Regions from separate parts of the Kitasatospora sp. NPDC094019 genome, predicted to be linked through region 2. Evidence: riboswitches for the same ligand, from Rfam matches in the RefSeq annotation. Region 2 holds a riboswitch; each other region holds the start of a gene.
What was found. A riboswitch is a leader RNA that binds a small molecule or an ion and turns the genes downstream of it on or off. The one in region 2 is predicted to bind cobalamin.
Positions count from the first base shown of each region.

Region 1: another riboswitch for cobalamin. It lies ahead of ACIQ9P_RS07635 (prenyltransferase/squalene oxidase repeat-containing protein); the one in region 2 lies ahead of ACIQ9P_RS36060 (peptidase).
Region 3: another riboswitch for cobalamin. It lies ahead of ACIQ9P_RS05415 (CoA-acylating methylmalonate-semialdehyde dehydrogenase); the one in region 2 lies ahead of ACIQ9P_RS36060 (peptidase).

Region 1 covers NZ_JBIWIF010000002.1:587,307-590,572, forward strand. Annotated here, with positions in the region: gene ACIQ9P_RS07630 (hypothetical protein) at 1-1,318, opposite strand, end outside; cobalamin riboswitch at 1,496-1,573, opposite strand; cobalamin riboswitch at 1,656-1,797, shown strand; gene ACIQ9P_RS07635 (prenyltransferase/squalene oxidase repeat-containing protein) at 1,899-3,266, shown strand, end outside.
Region 2 covers NZ_JBIWIF010000026.1:87,011-90,276, forward strand. Annotated here, with positions in the region: gene ACIQ9P_RS36055 (flagellar hook-length control protein FliK) at 1-134, opposite strand, end outside; gene ACIQ9P_RS36060 (peptidase) at 190-1,293, opposite strand; cobalamin riboswitch at 1,400-1,539, opposite strand; gene ACIQ9P_RS36065 (M4 family metallopeptidase) at 1,921-3,266, opposite strand, start outside.
Region 3 covers NZ_JBIWIF010000002.1:71,499-74,764, forward strand. Annotated here, with positions in the region: gene ACIQ9P_RS05410 (amidohydrolase) at 1-1,389, shown strand, start outside; cobalamin riboswitch at 1,497-1,688, shown strand; gene ACIQ9P_RS05415 (CoA-acylating methylmalonate-semialdehyde dehydrogenase) at 1,894-3,266, shown strand, end outside.

The DNA of each region.
Region 1 (3,266 bases), on a different contig from region 2:
CGGCGGTGGCGGTGCCGCCGTCCAGGCTGACCTTCCAGGTGGACGGGCCGCTGTTGGCGGTGCCGTTGATCGCGGTGACGGTACCGGTGCCGGTGGCCGGGGTGACGGAGGTGACGCAGCCGCTCGGCGTGGCGGTGGCGGCGGCGTCGAGGACGTCGCCCAGGGTGACGGTGCTGCCGGTCGGGGTGAGGGTGACGGCGCAGACCTTGGGCGTGGCGGTGCCGTTGTCGACGACGAGGGCGAGGCGGGCGGCGGTGCCGGCGGTGAAGGCGGTGGTGGCGGCCCACGCCGGTTCCCCGGCCGCGGTGGGCGCCGGCGGGGTGGCGGTGAAGCCCGCGCCCGCGACGGCCCGCAGGCCGTCGACGGAGGCGTAGGAGGAGGGGCTGGTGTCGGTGGGCAGGTACTTGAACCCGCCACCGGGCTTGAACTGCTGGGCGATCAGGAAGTCGACCGGGGTCTTGCCGGTGCCGCTGGTGAAGTCGGTGCCCTGGGGGTTGATGCCGCAGGCGTTGAGGCCGGAGACGGCCCAGCCGTTGGAGTCGGTGTTGGCGCCCCACATGGCGTTGAACGCGCCGGAGGACAGCAGCTTGCCCTTGAGGAAGTTCTTGGCGGCCACGACCGCCGGGTCGGTGTTGGGGACGCCGCCGACACACAGCGAGGCCATCGCCGCGCCGGTCATGTCGATGTCGCTGCCCTTGCCGAGTTCGGTCGGGTCACCGGCGGCCTTGCTGTAGTTCCAGCCGCCGTCGGTGTGCTGGTTGGCGCGCACGGCCGTGGCGGAGGCGTCGAGCAGCGCCTGCGGGACGCGCTTGGTGCCGCCCTGGGTCTTGGCGCCGCCGAGGGCGAGGAGCCCGAAGACGGTGCCGTTGAAGTTGGCGGACGGGCCGTAGTAGCCGGGCTCGGCGGTCTGCCAGTACGCGACGAGGTCGGCGATCAGGTTGCGGCCCGGGCCGACGCGGGCCGGGTCGATGCCGGCGGCGTAGGCGTTGAGGGTGCCGCGCTGGTAGTCGGTGGCGACGGGGGCGGCCCCCGGCCAGCCGGCGGCCGCGAGCTGGTTGCGGTAGACGAGGCGGGCGTTCTTGGTGGGGTCGCCGCCGGGGGTGACGTCGGCGGCGGCGGTCCCCGCGGCGGCCAGGGCGCTGAAGGCCCACTCGTTGGAGAGGCCGCCACCCGTCACATAGCTGCCGTCGGAAGCCTGGAGGGACTTCAGGTAGGTCACACCGGTGCTCTTCGAGGTGGCTATCTGGGCCGGGGTCGCGGTCGCGTGGGCCGGAACGGCCGACAGGACCAGGGCACCGGCGGCCACCGCGACGGTCACCGCGGAGGCGGCGCGGGACGGGACGGAGCGCGGGAGGGCGGGAACGGACACGGGGACTCCTCGGAGTGGCGGGCGCCGATCCGGCCCCGGCCCGGGCGCCGGTGAGGGCGCGGGGCGGCGGGGCGGCCGCCGCCCGGATCGCGTGGGCTGGCTGTCGCTGATGCTGCGCGGCCGCACGGGCATTCGGGCTCGGAGCGACGCCGCGCGCCGCTCCACACCGCTGCGCGTCAGCCCCGGATTCGCACCGGGTTCCCCCGCTCGGCCACCGGGGACGCTACCGCACCGCCGGAAGGACCACGAGGTGGGGAAGGTGACATGACGCACCGTTGACGGCTCTCGGAGCCACATGGTCTGATGAACCGATTTTCACTCCTCGGCAGTCAGGGGAAGCCGGTCCGATTCCGGCGCTGACCCGCAACCGTAGATCCGTCCTCACCGGCGGATGAGCCGGAATGCCTGCGCCGGGGCGTCGTTCAGAAGTGCTTGCGTCGTCGTGGACTACGACGCGGTCCGGGCGGTTCCTCGTGCGAGGAGCCGTCGGCTGCGTCGTGCGACCCGATGACCGATCGGGGAGTCGCCAGTGAGGCCCAGCAGCAGTCGTACGAGCCACAGATTCCGGGGGCTCACGTCCCTCGTCGCCACCAGCGCCGTCGCGGTCGCCGCGGGCGGCACCGTGCTGCTCGGACATCCCGGCCGGGCCGCCGCCGACCCGATCGAGGAGTGCACGGCCACCACCGGCGCGATCGTCGCCGTCGACTTCGGCCACTGGGGCGGCGGCGTCGTCCGGGGCTGCGACGCCCACCCCACGACCGGCATGAACCTGCTGCACAACGCGGGCTTCGGCACCACCGGCACCGAGCACGACGGCCCCGCCTTCATCTGCCGGCTCGGCAACGGGACCTTCGACAACGGGACCCAGTACCCGACCGCCGCCGAGGAGCCCTGCACCACCACCCCGCAGGCGACGGCGTACTGGTCCTACTGGATCGCGGAGGCCGGCCAGGACACCTGGACCTACAGCCGCTTCGGTGCCGCGAGCCAGAAGCCCAAGCCGGGCGAGGTCGAGGCATGGGTCTACGGCGGTACCGACATCGGCGGCACCAGCGGGGCGCCCGGCTTCACCCCGGACTCCGTCCGCGCCAAGAACAGTGGGCCTTCGCCGTCGGCCACCGCGTCCCCCTCGCCCAGCCCGACCGTTCCGTCCGCCACCCCCGGCGACCCCGCCGCGGCGGCCGCCTGGCTGGCCGCCCAGCTGGTCAACGGCGAATACATGGGCAACTGGGCCTTCGAGGGCGCCGACTTCCCCCGGACCGCCCAGACCGCGATCGCCCTCGCCGCCGCCGGGACCCAGGACCCCGCCCTGCGCAAGGTCGTCGCCCACCTCGCCGCACACACCGACGAGTTCCTGTTCCCGGACGGACCGGCCGGGAAGCCCGACTCCAGGGCCGCCGCACTGCTGGCCCTGGTCGCCGAGAGCACCGAGGGCGACCCCAGGGCCTTCGGCGGCCGTGACCTGATCGCCGCGCTCACCGACCACGTCTGCGCCGGGCAGGGCGAGAACGGCAAGTGCACGGCCGCCGGGGACTTCTACGGCGCGGCCTCGCCCTGGACCCAGGCATGGGGCGTCGTCGCCCTGCGGCGCGCCGGTGTGACGCCGCCCGCGTCGGCGCTCGCCCGCTTCGCGGTGCTCCAGTGCGCCGACGGCGGGATCGCCGGCTCGATGATCGTGGCCGGGGGCTACTGCGAGGCCGACCCGGTGGCCACGGGCCTCACCGTCCTCGCCCTGCGCGGGACGGCCGGGGGCGAGGCCATCGCGAAGAAGGCCGCCGACCGCCTGGTGGCGGGCCAGCAGGCCGACGGCTCCTACGCCCCCTACGTCGGCGCCGCCGGTGACACCGTGAGCACCGCCGCCGGAGCCCAGGCCCTGCTCGCCATCGGCCAGGGCGCC
Region 2 (3,266 bases):
CAGGCGGCGGCCCGGGCGGGCGGGGCGGTCGCGGTGGAGACGCCGAGCAGACCGGCGGTGAGGGCCGCGGCGGCGGCGAAGGCGCCGAGGGTACGGCGGGTGGGGCGAGGGGAGGTGTTCGTGGAGGTGGTCATGGAGGTGCTCCTCTGGTGCGGCGGGCGGCGGTGCGCGGTCTCGGGCGGGCGACCGTCAGGGGCGTGCGGCCGGGGCCGGGCAGGCCAGGGTGGGGGCGGACGGGCGGGCGCCGTGGGCGCTGAGGCCGGCGAGGCCCTGGCCGGAGAGGCCGAGCACGGCCTGGGCGGTGGCCCGGGTGGCGTTGGCGGGGTTGAAGCCGCTCGCGTCGTAGGCGACGGCGCCGCGCACGGCGGGGTCGGCGGAGCAGCCCTGCTGGAGCTTGACCAGGCTGCTCCAGCCCTTGAGGCCGCTGACGAGCCGGCCGCCGGGCAGCAGGGCGGAGGTGGCCAGGCCGGTGCTGTTGGCGTTGGAGGTGGTGGCACCGGCCGCGGCGAACCCGCCGTCGGTGTTCTGGTGGGCGGTCAGCCAGTCCAGGCCCGCCCTGGCCTTGGCGCTGCGGCCGGTGGCGGCGAGGGCCTGGGCCGCGAGTGCGGTGGCGTCGGTGTCGGCGGTGCAGGTCGCCTGGCCGAAGGCGACCGGGAAGCCGCCGTCGGCGCACTGGGCGGCGGCCAGGAAGTCGACGGCGGAGGCCGGGGCCCCGCCGGGGGTGCGCTGAAGGGCGATCAGGGCCAGGGACTGGCCGAAGGCGTTGCTGTAGTCGCCCCACTGGGAGCGGTCGGAGAAGCGGCCGCTCGGCGTCAGCAGGGATCGCAGCCGGGCGGGCAGGTCGACGCCGCCGAAGGCTGCCGGGGCGGCGCCGCGCACCTCGGCGGCCAGCAGCAGCTTGGCGGTGGCACCGGCGTACGCCTCGGTGGTGCCGTCGCCCAGGTAGCCGCCGAGGATGTCGGGCCGGGCGAGCCAGGCGGTGGCGCGGGCGGCCGCCTGGTCGGCGCTGCCGGCGGCGGCGAAGGCGAGCACGGCGTCGATGGTGAGGCCCTGGTCGGGGTAGGCGGTGCCGTCGAAGACCGACTCGAAGTGGTCGCCGTCGACGAGTTGACGGGCCAGCCAGCCCGCTGCGGCGGCGTCCGGGCGGTAGGTGCCGGTGGCACCGGTGGTGGAGGCCACGGGGGCCGCGGCGGTGGCGGCATGGGCGGCAGTGGCCGGAAGGGCGGCGGTCAGGGCCAGTGCGGATATCGCGAGCAGGCGGAGCGGGCGGTGGCGGAGCGCGGAGGCGGGCATGCGGGGCCTTTCCGGGCCTGGACGCACGGGCGGCCACCGGCGACCGTGCGGGGCAAACTGCCCGACGGCTCCGGGAGCCCCTGGCCGCAGACCACGACGGGAGGAGGGGACACACACCTCCGCCGACGGGTACTCGGGCTCGCCGCCGACTGCCGTCGGCGGCCTACCGTTGCGGGTCAGCGCCGGAATTGGACCGGACTTCCCCCGACGGCGGAGTCAGAACATGACGGCTCATGATGTCGGCTCGGCCGAGAGAGGGTCAAGGCCGGTGCGGGATCGAGCCGCCGACGGTGCGGGTGCGCGGTCTCCCGAGCACGGTCATCGAAGCACGGCCTCCCGAGCACGGCCTCCCGAGCACGGCCGCCGGAGCGCGGTCACCAGGACGGGGACGGCAAGGACGGGGACGACAGCGCGGGGACGACAGGGCCCGGTCACCGGGGCGCCGATGGGCGCCCCGGGCCGGCGACCGGGACCAGGAGCGGCGGACCGGGAGCGGAGGCCCGGTGACGACAGGGACCCGCCCGGCCGCCGCGGGGATGCGGCGGCCGGGCGGGAGACCGGGGCGGACGAGGTCCGGGCCTTCGGGGTCGGAAGCCCTGGATCGGACCTCGGGGCAGCCGCCTCCGGTCAGCAGGTGCCGGCCGCGCGCTCGCGCACGACCAGATCGGTGCGGCCCGCCGTGGCGTCCAGCCAGACCACCCGGGTGCCACGGTCGGCCACCGGGGAGTACTGACCGCCCCGGTTGCAGGACATCCGCTCGGGGGTGCCACCGGTGAGCGGGAACTGCCAGACCTTGGGCAGGTCGGCGTTCTTGGTGCCACCCGTCACCCGGCGAGCGGCGTCGGCGAAGGTGACCGCCCGGTCGGAGGCGGTGAAGCCCGCGATCCGGCGCGGCTCGGCGCCGGTGCCGGTGCCGGGCCGAGGGCCGGCGGGCAGGAGATCGGTCACGCCGGAGCCGTCCAGCGCGCCGGAGCGGATCACGCTGCCCTTCGCCGGGTCGAACGGTGTCTCGACCCACAGCAGTCGCCCGCCGACGAGGCGGGTACCGGAGACGTCGGTCCCGGAGGTGGTGTTCGGGTCGTCCACCACGTACTGGGCGACCACCTTGCCGGCGGCGAGCGAGTAGACGGTCGGCGCGCTCACCGTCCGCTCACCGGCCTGCCAGCTCTCGGTCCAGGCGAGCAGGCCGTTCTGGAAGGCGAGACCGGCGGCGCCGTGGCCCTCCGGCAGCGCGATCGGCACCGCCGGGGCGCCGTCGCGGGAGATCGCGGGCCCGCCGCGGCCGGTCGCCTGGTCCGTCATCAGGAAGGCGATGTCGCCGCCGGAGACCTTGACGTCGCGGAGGTACTGGTTCACGCCGCGGTGGACGCTGCGCACCGGGCCGCCGGCGAGCGGCCGGGCCAGGACCTCCATGCCCCAGCTGCCGTCGGCCCCCGCGCCCATCGCCACCCAGGTGGCGGTCGTGCCGTCGGTCGCGGGCCAGCCGTGCGAGCGGCCGTCCTCCGGGCTGAGCCGGGTGGGCTCGGCGGAGCCGCCGACGGCACCCGCGTACACGGCCATGCTTCCCCTGGCCCCCTTGCCTGCGGTGGCCGCCACCCAGCGGCCGGCCGCGACGTCCGGTGCCATGCTCTCGGTGGAGAGTTCGCGCAGCAGCGGCCGACTGTCCACGCCGATCCGGCGCTGCCAGCCGTCCTTGATCCCGTGGGCGTCGAACGCCCCGGCCACGGTGCGGAGTCGGGCGCGGTCGAGACCGAGCGCACGGCCCGCGGCGAGGACCGCGTTGCGGGCGTCCACGAAGTCGTCCAGCGGAGTGAGGTACTCGGCGAGGGCGCGGTAGACCAGGCGGTCGGCGAGAAGCGGGTCGAGGGTGCGCCGGATGTCCCACAACGCGCCCGAGAAGACGGTGGAGTTGAGGTGGACGCCGCCGTTGTCGACCCCGGCCGGCGCCCCGACGTAGTCGGCCACGGTGGTAC
Region 3 (3,266 bases), on a different contig from region 2:
GGCACCGTCGGCGTCGCCGACTACCTGGAGCGCATCCGCGCCTACGCCGACGCGAACCCCGACCAGGAGTGGATCACCGGCAGCGGCTGGTCGATGGAGAGCTTCGAGGGCGGCCTGCCGACCCGGCAGCTGCTCGACTCCGTCGTCCCCGACCGCCCGGTCCACCTCACCAACCGTGACCACCACGGCGCCTGGGCCAACACCCGCGCCCTGGAACTCGCCGGTGTCGACCGCGACACCCCCGACCCGGCCGACGGCCGGATCGAGCGCGAGGCCGACGGCACCCCCAGCGGCGTCCTCCAGGAGGGCGCCAGCGCCCTGGTGGCCCGGCTGATCCCGCCGATCACCGCCGCCGACCGCCTCGACGGACTGCTGTGCGCCCAGCGCCTGCTCCACTCCCTCGGCATCACGGGCTGGCAGGACGCCCTGCTCGGCGAGTTCAACGGCATGTCCGACCCTTCCGACGCCTACCTCGCCGCGGCGCGCTCCGGTGCGCTGACCGCCCGGGTGAACGGCGCCCTCTGGTGGGAGCGCGAGCGGGGCGCCGAGCAGATCCCCGAGCTCGTCGAGCGCCGCACCGCCCTCGCCCACGGCCGGTTCCGGGCCGGCTCGGTCAAGATCATGCAGGACGGCATCGCGGAGAACTTCACCGCCGCGATGACCAGCCCCTACCTGGACGGCTGCGGCTGCGCCACCGCCAACTCCGGCCTCAGCTTCGTCGACCCCACCGCCCTGCGCGAGTACGTCACGGCCCTCGACGCACTCGACTTCCAGGTGCACTTCCACGCGCTCGGCGACCGGGCGGTGCGCGAGGCGCTGGACGCGGTCGAGGCGGCCCGCGCCGCCAACGGGTGGCGCGACACCCGCCACCACCTGGCCCACCTCCAGGTGGTCCACCCCGACGACGTGCCCCGCTTCGCCCGGCTCGGCGCCATCGCCAACATCCAGCCGCTGTGGGCGGCGCACGAGCCGCAGATGGACGAGCTGACCATCCCCTTCCTCGGCCCGGAGCGCGCCTCCTGGCAGTACCCGTTCGGCGCGCTCCAGCGGGCCGGGGCCACCCTGGCGGCCGGCAGCGACTGGCCGGTGAGCAGCCCGGACCCGCTGGCCGGCCTGCACGTCGCCGTCAACCGGCGCGAGCCCGACGCCGGGGACGACCGGGTCTTCCTGCCGGAGCAGCGGCTCGACCTGGCGTCCGCGATCGCCGCCTACACCGCGGGCACCGCCCATGTGAACGGGCACGACGACGCCGGGGTGCTCGCGCCCGGTCTGCTGGCCGACCTGGTCGTGCTGGACCGCGACATCCTCACCGGCCCGCCGGAGGAGATCGCGTCGGCCCGGGTGCTGCGCACCTACGTCGGGGGCGAGCTGGTCCACGCCATCGACTGACGTCGCGTCAACGTCCGTCCGGGCCCCGGGGCGCTGTCCCCCGGGGCCCGTCGCGTTCCCTGCGGAGACCGCCGCCGCGCCCGGGCGGTGAGGCGCTCTGGACTTACTAGGACGTCCAACTATATGGTCGGAACAGGTCCGCGGTGTCAGGGAAGCCGGTGTGAGTCCGGCACGGTCCCGCCACTGTGACCGGGGAGTTCGTCCTCGCAGGAGTTCGGCCACTGGCAGCCAGCCGGGAAGGCCCGGGGGCGCGCGTCGATCCGGGAGTCAGGATACCGGCCGCGGATGGTCCGTGTTTTCCACGAGGATGGAGACGACACGCATGAATCCGGGCTGCTCCCGTTCCACCGCCCCCGGCTGTGCCGTGCCGACGAACCCCGGGGCGCACCCGCGCTGACGGTTCGTCCGCCGCCGCCGTCCCTGCCGCCGGGCGCACCACCGTGCTCCCGCGCACCGGCGCGGCCTCCACTCCTCCTCTCCCCATCCTGACGAGAGAAGGAACCGATGGTCCCCGAGTCCACCACCCCCGACCCGATCGTGCCCCACCCGGCCGTTCCCGAGCTGACCCACTTCATCGGCGGCAAGCGCACCGCCGGGACCTCCGGCCGCTTCGGCGACGTCCACGACCCCAACACCGGCCGGGTCCAGGCCCGGGTGCCGCTGGCGAGCCGCGCCGAGGTCGAGGCCGTGATCGCCGACGCGGCCCAGGCCCAGCCCGCGTGGGCGGCCTGGAACCCGCAGCGCCGGGCCCGGGTGCTGCTGCGCTTCCTCCAGCTCGTCGAGCAGGAGCGCGACACGCTCGCCCGGCTGCTCTCCGCCGAGCACGGCAAGACCGTCGCCGACGCCCACGGCGACCTCCAGCGCGGCCTGGAGGTGGTGGAGTTCGCGGCCGGTATCCCGCACCTGCTCAAGGGCGAGTTCACCGACAACGCCGGCACCGGCATCGACGTGTACTCGATGCGCCAGCCGCTCGGCGTGGTCGCCGGCATCACCCCGTTCAACTTCCCGGCGATGATCCCGCTCTGGAAGGCCGCGCCCGCGCTGGCCTGCGGCAACGCCTTCGTCCTCAAGCCGTCCGAGCGTGACCCCTCGGTGCCGCTGCGGCTCGCCGAACTGTTCCTGGAGGCCGGACTGCCGCCCGGCGTGCTGAACGTGGTGAACGGCGGCAAGGAGGCCGTCGACACCCTGCTGGAGGACCCCCGGGTGCAGGCGGTCGGCTTCGTCGGTTCCACCCCGATCGCCCAGTACGTCTACGCGACCGCGGCCGCCCACGGCAAGCGGGCCCAGTGCTTCGGCGGCGCCAAGAACCACATGATCGTGATGCCCGACGCGGACCTCGACCAGGCGGCCGACGCGCTGGTCGGCGCCGGCTACGGCTCCGCGGGCGAGCGCTGCATGGCGATCTCGGTGGCCGTCCCGGTCGGCGAGGAGACCGCCGACGCGCTGGTGGCCAAGCTGGTCGAGCGGATCGGCGCGCTGAAGGTCGGCCGCTCGGACGACCCGGCGGCGGACTTCGGCCCGTTGGTCGGCCGGGACGCGCTGGAGCGGGTCCGCGGCTACCTGGACCTCGGCGTCGAGGAGGGGGCCGAACTCGTCGTCGACGGCCGCGACTTCCGGCTGGAGGGCCACGAGGAGGGCTTCTTCCTCGGCCCCTCGCTGTTCGACCGGGTGACGCCGGAGATGCGGATCCACCGGGAGGAGATCTTCGGCCCGGTGCTGAGCGTGGTCCGCGCCGCCGACTACGAGGAGGCCCTGCGCCTGCCCAGCGAGCACGAGTTCGGCAACGGCGTGGCCATCTACACCCGCGACGGCGACACCGCCCGCGACTTCACCCGCCGCGTCAACACCGGCATGGTCGGTGTCAACGTGCCGATCCC